4 regions of the Halomonas sp. KHS3 genome follow, and region 2 is predicted to be linked to each of the others. Evidence: predicted binding sites of a transcription regulator. Region 2 holds the regulator's gene; each other region holds the start of a gene.
What was found. The regulator sigma-54, encoded in region 2, starts transcription at its own class of promoters, with help from an activator protein. The targets are predictions, from matches to a motif close to TGGCACNNNNNTTGCTNT.

Region 1 (3,139 bases), on a different contig from region 2:
TCGTGCAGCATGCCCTTTTTGGCCCAGGAAGGGTTAGCTAGCTTGGCGTAAATCGTCGCTACCACCGACAGGCAGAGCACAACGACAGCAATGGCCGGCAGCGCCGAGCCCAGCAAAGCCTGCAGACTATCGGCCATGAGCCCCATGCCGATATTGATGGTATCGCCCACTTGAAAAGGGACGAGAAACAGCAGCACCCCAATTAGCGATGGAATGATAAATTTCAGTAAGTGCGCGCGGGGTATCGGTGCCGACGAGGTCGGCTGTTCCGATTTAACGTTGCTATACGACATAGGGGTCACCCATTGGAAGTGATTATTGGAGGTGGCTGGCGGCGTAGCTAGGTCAGTACTTTTTTATTTAGTCGCTATTTCTTTGTTAGCTATTTGGTCGGCGTCACTCGCTGTGTTTAACGCCCGGCAGTACGCAAAGCATTTCATACAGCAGCGTGGCGCCCATCAGCGCGGTGTTGCCGCTGGGGTCATAAGGTGGTGACACTTCCACCAGGTCGCCGCCGACAATATTCAGCCCAGCGGCACCGCGAACCAGCTCCAATCCTTGGCTAGAGGTCAGTCCACCCATCTCCACCGTTCCGGTTCCGGGGGCAACAGAAGGATCCAGGCCGTCAATGTCGAAACTGATGTAAACCGGGATATCACCCATCTGCTCACGCACCTCGGCCATCAAGGGCGCTAGCGAGCGATACCAGCACTCTTCGGCGGGCACGACACGAAAGCCCTGGTCGCGACACCAGTCAAAATCTTCAGCGGCATAGCCGGTACCGCGCAGTCCGATTTGCACTACCTTGCCATGGGCCAATAAGCCCTCCTCCTGGGCGCGACGAAACGGCGTGCCGTGGGCAATTGGCTCGCCGAACATGTGCTCATTGACATCGGCATGGGCATCAATATGAATCAGCCCCACCGGGCCGTGTTTTTTGGCCATGGCGCGAAGAATTGGCAACGTCAGGGTGTGCTCCCCACCCAGGGTCAGCGGAATGCAATCGTGCTTGAGCACGTCGTCATAGAAGGCGGTGATGATGTCGACGCTTTTTGGCAGATGAAAGGTGTTGATAGGCACGTCGCCGATATCGGCCACCTGCAGGCTTTCAAAGGGCGCTGCGCGGGTCGCCATGTTGTAGGGGCGCAGCATGCGCGACTCGTCGCGAATCTGGCGCGGCCCAAGCCGCGTGCCGGGGCGGTTTGAAGTGCCTATATCCATAGGAATGCCGATAAATGCCGCATCCAGACCCTCGGCTGTCTCTTGGGTGGGCAGGCGCATCATGGTGGCAGGGCCTGCAAAGCGCGGCATGGTGTTTCCGCCCAGAGGCTGATTAAACTCCGACATACACATCTCCTTATATTTTTTGGTGGTGAGCACGGTGTAGGTATTGGCCTAGCTCTTTTCACTACTCCTCTAAAGACATTGCACAGACCATGCCAAGTCGAAGATGCCTATAAAGTGGTGTAATTAACGACCAAACGATGCAAAAATGAATCAATCAGGGGCTTTATCAATTCATTTTTGCATCGAAGATTCAAAAATGAATTACTCAGGGGGGTCGGCTGTGATGAGTGAAATAGACAGACGTGTACTGCAAACCATTGTGGAGACCGCAAACGACCACTTCTTTATCGTCAGTGGCGATGGGCAAGTAGTCGACATCAGCCCAGGGGCCGAAGCGGTTTACGGGGTATCCAGAGAAGAGCTGCTCTCCAGCAGTGTGCAGCAACTGCAAGCGGCCGGGGTACTCAAGCCCTCCATCACCATGGAAGTGATGCGCACCCGACGGCCTGCGCAGCTTATGCAGGTCACCGGAACAGGTCGCCGGGTGATTGCCGAAGCCTACCCTGTATTCGTCGACGGTAAGCTGGAGCGCATTATCAGCCGCTCGCGGGACTTAACCGACTTGCAGCTATTGCAGGACGAGTATGCGCTGCTACAAAAACGCTTTAGCGAACACCTAAAGCGCAGTCAGGCAGCGCCAGACGCGGAAGAACAGGCGTTGGATGACGCCCTGGACAATTTGCAGGTGCGCAGCAGCGTGATGCGTGAAATTGCGCTGCTGCTTAAGCGGGTCGCCCCTTCGGATGCCAACGTGCTGATGCTGGGGGAATCAGGTGTGGGTAAAACCGCCTTTGCCAAGCAACTACACCGCTGGAGCCAGCGCTGTGACGGCCCCTTTATTGACGTTAACTGCGCGGCGATTCCAGAGAATCTGTTTGAGTCCGAGATGTTTGGCTACCAGCCCGGCGCTTTCAGCGGTGCCGCCCGCCAGGGCAAAGCCGGGCTGTTAGAGCAGGCAGAGGGCGGCACGCTGTTTTTGGATGAAATCGGCGAGCTGCCGCTGTTGATGCAAACCAAACTGCTCAAGGTGATTCAGGACGGTAGTTTGACTCGGCTGGGTGACACCCGATCACGCAAGGTCAATTTTCGCTTGGTCGTGGCGACCAACCAGGATTTGGGCAAGCGAGTAGAGGCCGGACTTTTCCGTCTGGATCTTTACTACCGCCTCAATGTGATCCCGGTCACCCTGCCGCCGCTGCGTGACCGCCGGGAGGATATCCCCGACCTGGTTGAAGCGTGCTTAAATCGGCTCAACCAGCGCTATGGCCGGCAAAAAATCCTTGATACCCGCGTTTGGTCGACGCTGATGGGTGGCGAATGGCCAGGGAATGTCCGCGAGCTGGAGAACTGGCTAGAGAGAGCCTGGCTTTCCAGCCCCACCGATCAAATCGAAGTACCCGCCGCACTCCCTCACGCCGAGCAGCATCCGGCCAACTTACCGAGCGCCTCGCCAGCAAGGTCGGCAGTAGCACTCGAGCCCCAGGAAACCCTCAAGCAATACCTAGCGCGGCTGGAGCGTGAAACGCTAGAAGAGCTGTGCAACACGCTCCCCAGCACCTATGCCATTGCCAAGCGGCTGGGCATTAGTCAATCCAGCGTGGTGCGTCGGTTGCAGCGCTATGGCATTAAAGTCGCCAAGTGATTTTCTGCTTGACACAGCGGCTGTCATAAACCATCCATGTAAGTGTCATGAAACGGCAACACCTTCAACACAAGCTGAACCAATAACAACCAACAGCCGGTGATGTGTGTGCTATGTCAAACCAATCGCGTATTCGCCTGGAACGCGTCA
Region 2 (3,139 bases):
GGCGGCGAGCGCAGGCGTGTAGAAATAGCCCGCTCGCTAGCCACAGAGCCCGCTTTTATTCTGCTCGATGAGCCTTTTGCGGGCGTTGACCCCATCTCGGTAGGTGAGATTAAAACCATCATTCGTGCACTGAAACAGCGCCATATCGGCGTGCTGATCACCGATCACAACGTGCGTGAAACACTAGACATTTGCGATATCGCCTATATCGTCGGCGATGGGCAAATCATCGCCAGTGGCTCGCCCGCCTCGATTCTCACCAACCAAAAAGTAAGGGATGTGTATTTGGGCGCCGATTTTCGCCTGTAATGTTTTTGCCTTAATCGCCCCTAAATAGCGCTTTAAAACAACTTTACGACCAATGGCATGCTTATTGCACTTGCGCCAAGCACTCACTCGCACTAGGGTGGAGCATTCTGATTAACGAGTGGTTCTCAGATGGTCATGAAAGCTTCTCTCCAACTGCGTATCGGCACACAGCTGACCATGACGCCCCAGTTGCAGCAGGCCATTGCGCTGCTGCAACTCTCTACGCTAGATCTTCGTCAAGAAATTCAGCAGGCCCTCGATGCCAATCCCATGCTGGAGCAGGAAGATGAATTTAGTGAACAGGCTGTCAGCGAGCCTAAGGAAGAAGAGTGGTCAGAGAGCATCCCTACTGAGCTCTCGGTAGATAGCGACTGGTCAGATACCTATCAAGATATGGGAAGCCAGGGGGGCAGCAGCGAAGGCCCCGACTTTGAGCGCCAGGCAGCCGGGCAGAGCCTTCATGGCCACCTGCTGTGGCAACTCGCCATGACCGATTTTAGCGCTCGCGAGCAGCTTGTCGCGGAAAGTTTAATCGACGCGCTAGACGCCAACGGCTACCTGACCCAGCCGCTCAACGACATCCGTGAAGGGCTTCGTGCCCAGGGCATTGACGGGCTAAGCCAGCGCGAAGTGGAAACCATTCTACTCAAGCTCCAGCAGTTTGAGCCGACCGGCATATTTGCCCGTGACTTGCGTGAATGCTTGATGCTGCAGCTCGCCGCTCTCCCCGATCATACGCCACTGCTGGTTCCCGCCCGCCGCTTGGTGCGGCAGTTTCTCGAAGCGCTTGGCAAAGACGATATGCGTCTGCTGAAACGCCGTCTAGGGCTCGACGACGAACAGCTGGCCGATGTCATCCTGCTTATTCGCAGCCTAGACCCACGCCCAGGCAGCGCCTACGGCGACACCGATGACAGCTATGTCACCCCCGATCTAGTCGTCCGCCACGATAATGAAGGCTGGCATTTAGAGCTCAACCCCGAGGCCCTGCCACGGCTGCGCATTCAGCCCGACTACGCCAGCTTGATTAAGCGTGCGGATAAAAGCGATGACAACCAGTTTCTCAAAGAGCACTTGCAGGAAGCGCGCTGGTTGATCAAGAGCCTCTCTAGCCGAAACGATACGCTGCTGCGTGTTGGTCGCGAAATCATTACCCGCCAGATTGGCTTTTTAGAGCACGGCGAAGAAGCCATGAAACCACTGATACTGGCCGACATTGCCGAAGCCGTGGAGATGCACGAGTCGACTATTTCACGGGTAACGACGCAAAAATATATCCATACACCCCGTGGTGTGTTTGAACTCAAATACTTTTTCTCAAGCCAGGTGAGCGGTCAAGATGGCGACAGCCACTCCAGCACCGCCATCCGTGCACGACTCAAGAAACTGATTCAAGAGGAGCCGCCCGGCAAGCCGCTTTCAGACAGCCGCTTAGTGACGCTATTAGGCGAAGGAGGGATTCAAGTGGCGCGTCGTACGGTGGCGAAATACCGTGAAGCCATGGGCATTCCCTCTTCCAGTGAACGGCGTCGTTTGCGCTAACTTCGTTAACGTTTCAGGGAAACTCTCGACAAGGGCTTTGCAACGCGGCAAAAAGGGTTACAATCGAAGTACAGTCCGATGGATAAGGAGCACGTCAATGCAAGTAAATATCACTGGTCATCACGTAGAACTGACTGACGCCTTGCGTGACTATGTCAACGAGAAGCTTGAGCGTGTAGAGCGCCATTACGACAATATAACTACGGTGCAAGTCACCTTATCAGTGGAGAAAGAGCGCCAGCAGGCCGCCTGTACGCTGCACGCCGCAGGTGCTGACTTACATGCGGAAGCCCTAGACAGTGATATGTACGCCGCTATCGACGCACTAGCGGACAAAATCGACCGTCAACTCGTTAAACACAAGGAAAAAGCACAAGCTCGCGCCCAAGGCGCCGGTGTGCGTTAATTCAATGACGTTGGAAACCATACTCCCCCCGGAACGCGTTCTGTTCGACGTCCCCGGGGGCAGCAAAAAAAGGGTGCTGGAGTTTTACAGCACCTTTATCGCCCAAAATATCCCCAGCCTGGACAGCCAAGAAGTGTTTAGCCGTTTAATCGGCCGCGAGCGCTTAGGTAGTACGGGTATTGGTAACGGCGTGGCTATTCCTCATGCGCGTAGCCCCCACTGCAACGCCCCTATCGCTGGATTTTTGAAACTGGCTGAAGCGATCGATTTTGACGCTATCGACGGCGACCCGGTAGATCTGGTGTTTGTCCTGTTGGTACCCGAAGAGGCAGATGACACGCATCTCTCACTACTGGGTCAGGTAGCGACCATCATGAATGATGCGGACACGCGCCAGCAACTGCGTAAAGCAGCCAGCCAGCGCGAACTGCTTGAGCTGATTACCGCCAAAATTCGCGAGCAATCAGCGGCCTAAGGGTCTGAAACCCTGTTCAGGGCAGATCACAGCAGGTTATCCGCTCACCACCCTCAACGCAGCTTGATCAAAGCAAAGAGAGACTCTATGCAACTGGTGATCATTAGCGGCCGCTCCGGGTCAGGTAAATCTATCGCCTTGCAAGCGCTGGAAGATCTTGGCTACTACGCGATTGATAACCTCCCAGCTATGTTGCTGGGGTCGTTGGTGGATGAACTGCGTGACCAGGGCGACCGAGCACATTTAGCGGTGAGTATTGATGCCCGCAATTTGCCGGGAGCTCTGGAGCGCCTGCCCTCTTTATTAGACGAGTTGCGCCAGCGTAAAATCGACTTTCAAGTTATTTACCTGACCACCGATGCGCGCATACTGCTTGAGCGTTACTCAGCAACGCGTCGCCGTCATCC
Region 3 (3,139 bases), on a different contig from region 2:
TGGGCGGCTTCCGTTTGGCCATGGGGGATGGCTTGGATGCCCGAGCGCACAATCTCCGCAATGAAGGACGCGGTATAGATAGACAGCGCCAGCCACAGGGCCAAAAATTCAGGGATAATGGTGATACCACCGCCGAAGTTAAAGCCGCGCAGTACCGGCATCTCCCAGGTCACCGGTACACCTGTAGCGACCAGTACCAGCAGTGGTAGGCCAAAGATAATCACCAGAGACATCCAGAAAACCGGTAGGCGCTTGCCGGTGGCTTCGTGACGGCGCTTGTTCCACATGACCAGTGCGATGCTGGCAATAATAGCCACCACGAAGGTAGCTGGGATAAGACCAAACCCTGACTCGAACAGTGGCTGAGGCAGGTACAGCCCGCGCACGTTCAGGAAAATGGCTTCACCAAAGGCCATGCTCTCTCTAGCGCTAGGTAACGTCCGCAGTACCGCGAAGTACCAGAAGAAAATTTGCAGCAGCAGGGGGATATTACGAAACGTTTCGATATACGCATTGGCTAGCCGAGCGATCAACCAGTTGGGCGATAGCCGCGCGATACCGACGATAAAACCAATAATCGAGGCAGCTAACACCCCCAATCCACCGACTAGCAGCGTATTGAGCAAGCCAATCACAAAAGTGCGGCCGTAGGTACTTTGGGAGGAGTACTCGATTAAGCTTTGACCAATACCAAAGCCGGCTGTGTTGCCCAGGAAGCCAAAGCCAGTGGTAATGCCGCGAGCATTCAGGTTGGCTTGGGTATTGCCGATAATATAGATCAGGAAAGCCGCGACAACGGCGACCAATATAAGCTGAAAAATAAGTGCGCGCTTAGCGCGGTCTCGCCAAAACGGCGGCTTGTGGCCAGCGGGGCGAACGTTAGGTCTTACAGACATGGATGGCGTCTCCGCTACACGGAAGGTCAATCAAATGGCCCGCCACGACCTTTAAACAGATACCTGTGAAGAGGGCGGCGGGCCGGGGTCAAGCGAGACGCTTAGCGAATCGGGGGAGCGTACTGGAAACCACCGTCGGTCCACAGGGCGTTAACACCGCGCTCAATTTCCAGCGGCGAGCCCATGCCCACGTTGCGGTCGAAGCTTTCAGCGTAGTTACCCACTTGGCTAATAATGTTGTAGGCCCAATCTGCTTCTAGGTTCATGCCTTCACCGTAGTTGCCGTCTTGGCCTAGCAAGCGAGCGATGTTGGGGTCTTCAGAGTTAAGCATTTCTTCAGCGTTTTCACTGGTGACGCCGTACTCTTCGGCGTTAATCATGGCGAACAGCGACCATTTCACAATGTTGAACCAAAGATCGTCACCATGACGAACCACAGGGCCTAGTGGCTCTTTGGAGATAACGTCAGACAGGATCATCGAGGCTGAAGGATCGTCTAGCTGAATACGTAGCGCCGCTAGCTGAGAGGTATCGGAGGTTAGCACGTCACAGCGGCCGGCCTGATAGCCACCCACGGTTTGCTCAGAGGTATCAAATACGATCGGGTTGAATTCCATGTCGTTAGCACGGAAGTAGTCAGCTAGGTTCAGCTCGGTAGTGGTGCCAGACTGAATGCAGATGGAGGCGCCGTCGAGTTCATCAGCACCGGTAATACCCAGGTCACGGGATACCATGAAGCCCTGGCCGTCGTAAAAAGTAACCCCGGTGAAGTTCAGGCCCAGAGTAGTATCGCGGGTAGTCGTCCAGGTGGTATTACGTGATAGAACGTCGACTTCACCTGATTGCAGGGCGGTGAAGCGCTCTACGGCGTTGAGTGAAATATAGTTGACGGCTTCTGAGTCGCCGAGTACCGCTGCCGCTACAGCGCGGCATACATCAACGTCGATACCTTGCCAGTTACCGTCGTCGTCCGGAGCTGAGAAGCCCGGCAAACCATCGCTCACACCACACTGAACGGCGCCACGCTCAATGGTATCTTCCAGGGTGTCGGCTTGAGCAGTTGCCATTCCCGCCAGGCTAAGTGAGCCAGCGGACGCCAGAAGCGCTAAGTGTTTTTTATTGAACATCTAGTTTCCCTCGAAGTTATTGGAATCAGCTACTGAAATCAGTTAATGAAACCAGTAGTTGAAATAGTTATGCATGCCGTAGCATGTCACTAAACCTAGCAAGGAAGATGCCAACAAGGGTACAGGCGTTAATTCAGCGCTTTTCAACGCTACTCAACGAATTCGAGACGAAGGTCTAGGTGCAAAAAAGGTTACCGCCCTCCTCGCATTGCACCGTAATAGGGCAAGCTGAGGTGGGCGGTAACACGAAGGCAGGTATTAGGCGTGGTTTACTCGGCTGCGAATGCCTTGCGCATAAATGGCGGAAGGGCGAGCGCACCTCGATGGGCGTCAACGCTATAGTATTCAAGCGGCAAGTCGTGGTTGGTGGCTGCCTGCTCGCGGAACGTATTCACGTCGGTGGCTTTACCCGCCAATGTTACGCTCCACCAGCCTGAAGGATAAACCGGCTGCGGGAAGGGCAGCGTGGCAACGCTGTCAAAACCGGCTTTCAACATGTCGTTGCGCAGCTCTCGGATGATCGAGCCACTGTGGTAAATCGGTGATTCGCTCTGCTGCACCATTACGCCGCCGCTTTTCAAAATACGGTGGCAGCGCTTGAGAAAATCGGTTTTAAACAGCCCTTCAGCGGGCCCAACCGGGTCGGTGGAGTCGATAATCAGCACATCGATGCTCTCATCAGGTGCATCGTCCACCCACTTGACGCCGTCGGCGAACAGCAGTTCAGCACGGGGGTCGTTATTCGACGCTACCAACGACGGGAAGAAACGCTCAGACGCTTTAGTCACTTCTTCGTCGATATCAATTTGGGTCACTTTCTCCACACCTGGGTGGCGGAGAACTTCTTTTAAGGTGCCGCAGTCGCCGCCGCCGATAATCACTACACGCTTGGGTTCTTGGTGAGTAAACAGCGCCGGATGCGCAATCATCTCATGGTAGAGGAAGTTATCGCGATCAGTCAGCATCACGCAGCCGTCCAGCACCATTAGGTTGCCGTAGGTCTCGGTGGCGTAGACCTCTAGGTGCTGGTATTGGCTCTGTACATCCAGCAGTTTTTCAGAGATCTTCAGTGAGAAAGCGCTGCCGTGGCTATCAAAGACTTCGGTAAACCATTGG
Region 4 (3,139 bases), on a different contig from region 2:
GCTAAGCCAACAGCCATCGGATGAACCGGTGGGGTTCGTGGCCAACGCCATTGAGTATTATGTGTACGCGGGCTGGCATGGCTATTTTTTGATTATTGCGATGCAGTTTTATGTGGCCTATTGGCTGTTTACCCGTTGGCAGCTGTGGCGTTTGAACCCGGTGCCGTGGCTGTGGGGCGCTTGTGTGATCAGCATGGCGTATTGGGGGTTGGCTTACTGGTTTGAGGTTGACCTGCCCGGCTATCTGCTGTGGATTGCTCCACTGGGTTGGATCTATGTGTTTTTTCTTGCCCTGGTGCTGGTGCGCTACTACCCGCTACCCCCTGAGAGCGTGATGCTGGCGCGGCCTGCCTGGATGCAGCAAATGGCCCGCCCGGTCTGGTTGGTGCTAATGGTGGCGCTGATTATTGCCGCGACCTTTGCAGGTTGGCTGGCCTTCTCTTCCAAAGAGGTGTGGGTCATTCCTTTCTTCGTGCTGTTCACGCTGTGTGCCATGCGCTACTTGGCCGGGCGTCCTGCGCCTTTGTGGGTGCGCCACATTAATGCGTATTCGTTTGGCATTTACTTGGCTCACCCCATGTTCTTTGTGCTCGCTGATCTGGCTGTCGAGCCGTTGTCGTTGCCCATTGGCGTGTATGCACTGGCGCTTATGGCGGTTGGTGTGGTGGGGTCAGTGGGGCTTAATAAGCTCGCCAATACCACGACACTGGGCGCCATGCTGTTCGGCAAGCGATTAAAGGTAAGCTAGTCAGAGAGTGGCGGTGGATGGTATCTGTGGATAGCGGCAGAAAACGCATTATAGGCGTGGAGTGAAAGCCGTAGCCGGGGGGTTAGGTAGAAAAGGGTTTTCTGGCTCTTTCGTTAGTCTAAGCAGGTTTCCGTTGTAGGTTTTTAAACGCGTAGGGCAGGCGTGTAAACGTTGCAGAAAATCGTCGATCGCGCTGTTATCGTCCAGCTCAGGGTCAAACCCACCCAAGCGTTCTAGCCAGGCTCGCCTCACGGCAATGTAGGGCGGCAAAAGTAAAGCACTGGCCAATAAGCGCCGCAGGATGCGTTCCGACAGCGATGGCCGGGTGAGGCCAATAATCAAGGCGTCAAGGGTGTAAGTGTTGAGCTGTGAATAGAGTGCACACCAAAGCTCCGCAGGCAGTGGTTTTTTCTGTAGCGCAATGATGAGCCACTCTGCTTGGCTGGTAAACGCGGCTTTATTCAAGCGAGCCCCCAGCGGCCTTGATGGTGTAATCAGCGAATGAGCATGGTAGCGCTGTTCAATAGCACTCAGGCGTGCTTGCGCTTGAGTGGCTGTCACCAAAATGGGCAGCAAGTGGTCGGCGACACCGGATTCACGTATGGATTTTAAGTGGCGTGGCAACATTTCACCCGTCACCATGGCATCAACGATAAAGCAGACCGATCCCATTTGCCGACTCCGATTGTAAGCAAATCTATCAAATTGTAATTTATTGTAGTATCTGGTTTATTTGCGTAGCAAGTAAAAAAATTTGCGAGCTAAAAAACAGCGCTAAGTATGACTTGTGCACTTTGATGGGGCGCGCGGCATTATTTTTGTTCTATTTTGGTGCATAAGAGGTTTTTTAGACGGTTCAGAATAGCCTGTTGCGCCGTTATGCGTCATCAAGAGGCATTTGAAGCCATTTTTTAATGTTTATAAAACAGATAGTTGTTGTTTTTTTATGCCATATTGGTGCAGTGTTGGCATGTTCTCTGCATTGTATTTGCAAGCGGCTAGCGGGCCGTAGGCATAAGCCCTGCGGCGTGCTAAAACGATAGCCGGTCTGAAATGCTCGCTGAGCGATTTGTTAACCAATGTCAGGCAAACGTTGAGCGAACAAGAATGACAAACGTGCGGTTTAGCACGTATTTTGTCGAACAACACTTTTATCGGTAGCTTACTGTCGTTAGCTTTAAGCCACGCTCATACCGGAGGACACTATGTCAGCCAAGACTCTCGCGCTAATTGAAGAACACGATGTTAAATGGGTAGACCTGCGTTTCACCGACACTCGCGGTAAAGAACAGCACGTGACCGTGCCTGCGCGCGATGTAGACGAAGAATTCTTCGAGAATGGCCAAATGTTCGATGGCTCTTCTATTGAAGGTTGGAAGGGCATTAACGAATCCGACATGATTCTGCGCCCGGAAGATGGTACGGGCTACCTTGACCCCTTCACCGAAGATGCGACGCTGGTGCTGCGCTGTGACATCATCGAGCCGGCCACTATGCAGGGCTATGATCGTGACCCGCGCTCTATCGCTAAGCGCGCAGAAGCTTACCTGCAGTCTACTGGCCTGGGCGACACCGCGTTCTTCGGTCCTGAGCCTGAATTCTTTATCTTTGACGAAGTGCATTGGAAGTCTGATATCCAGGGCTCCATGTACAAAATCACCTCCGACGAAGGCGCTTGGGCAACCGACAGTGTCGTGGAAGGCGGCAACCTTGGCCACCGTCCGCGCGTTAAAGGCGGCTACTTCCCGGTTCCTCCGGTCGATAGCTTCCACGATATTCGTGGCGCAATGTGTAATACCCTGGAAGCGATTGGTCAGACCGTCGAGGTACACCACCACGAGGTTTCCAACGCAGGTCAGAACGAAATCGGCGTTAAGTTCAACACGCTGGTGAAGAAAGCTGACGAAGTTCAGGAAATGAAGTACGTGATCCACAACGTGGCCCACGCGTATGGCAAAACGGCCACCTTTATGCCGAAGCCGCTGGTCGGTGATAACGGTTCGGGTATGCACGTTCACCAGTCGTTCTGGAAAGATGGCAACAACCAGTTCGCCGGTGACGAGTACGCTGGTCTGTCTGAAATGGCGCTTTTCTACATCGGCGGCATCATCAAGCACGCCCGTGCCCTGAACGCCTTTACTAACGCTTCTACCAACTCGTACAAGCGTCTGGTGCCTGGCTTTGAAGCGCCGGTCATGCTGGCCTACAGTGCCCGCAACCGTTCGGCTTCAATCCGTATTCCTTACACCGCCAGCCCGAAAGGCAAGCGTGTGGAAGCGCGCTTCCCTGATCCGACTGCCAACCCTTACCTGGCGTTCTCTGCCATGTTGATGGCGGGTATCGACGGTATCAAAAACAAGATCCACCCTGGCGATGCCATGGACAAAAACC

Region 1: a site for sigma-54 is predicted at 1,425-1,442, ahead of speB (agmatinase). Genes of this name have one in related genera too.
Region 3: a site for sigma-54 is predicted at 2,119-2,136, ahead of RO22_RS00545 (amino acid ABC transporter substrate-binding protein). Genes of this name have one in related genera too.
Region 4: a site for sigma-54 is predicted at 1,715-1,732, ahead of glnA (glutamate--ammonia ligase). Genes of this name have one in related genera too.

What each region holds. Positions count from the first base shown of each region.
Region 1 covers NZ_JWHY01000011.1:196,500-199,638, forward strand. Annotated here, with positions in the region: gene RO22_RS20965 (YjiH family protein) at 1-293, opposite strand, end outside; gene speB (agmatinase) at 397-1,347, opposite strand; gene RO22_RS20975 (sigma-54 interaction domain-containing protein) at 1,571-2,989, shown strand; gene RO22_RS20980 (ABC transporter ATP-binding protein) at 3,103-3,139, shown strand, end outside.
Region 2 covers NZ_JWHY01000002.1:1,371,060-1,374,198, reverse strand. Annotated here, with positions in the region: gene lptB (LPS export ABC transporter ATP-binding protein) at 1-309, shown strand, start outside; gene RO22_RS08335 (RNA polymerase factor sigma-54) at 439-1,851, shown strand; gene hpf (ribosome hibernation-promoting factor, HPF/YfiA family) at 1,949-2,257, shown strand; gene RO22_RS08325 (PTS sugar transporter subunit IIA) at 2,262-2,732, shown strand; gene rapZ (RNase adapter RapZ) at 2,820-3,139, shown strand, end outside.
Region 3 covers NZ_JWHY01000001.1:119,142-122,280, reverse strand. Annotated here, with positions in the region: gene RO22_RS00550 (amino acid ABC transporter permease) at 1-896, opposite strand, end outside; gene RO22_RS00545 (amino acid ABC transporter substrate-binding protein) at 998-2,023, opposite strand; gene speE (polyamine aminopropyltransferase) at 2,293-3,139, opposite strand, start outside.
Region 4 covers NZ_JWHY01000008.1:79,521-82,659, forward strand. Annotated here, with positions in the region: gene RO22_RS17475 (acyltransferase family protein) at 1-748, shown strand, start outside; gene RO22_RS17480 (hypothetical protein) at 797-1,420, opposite strand; gene glnA (glutamate--ammonia ligase) at 1,954-3,139, shown strand, end outside.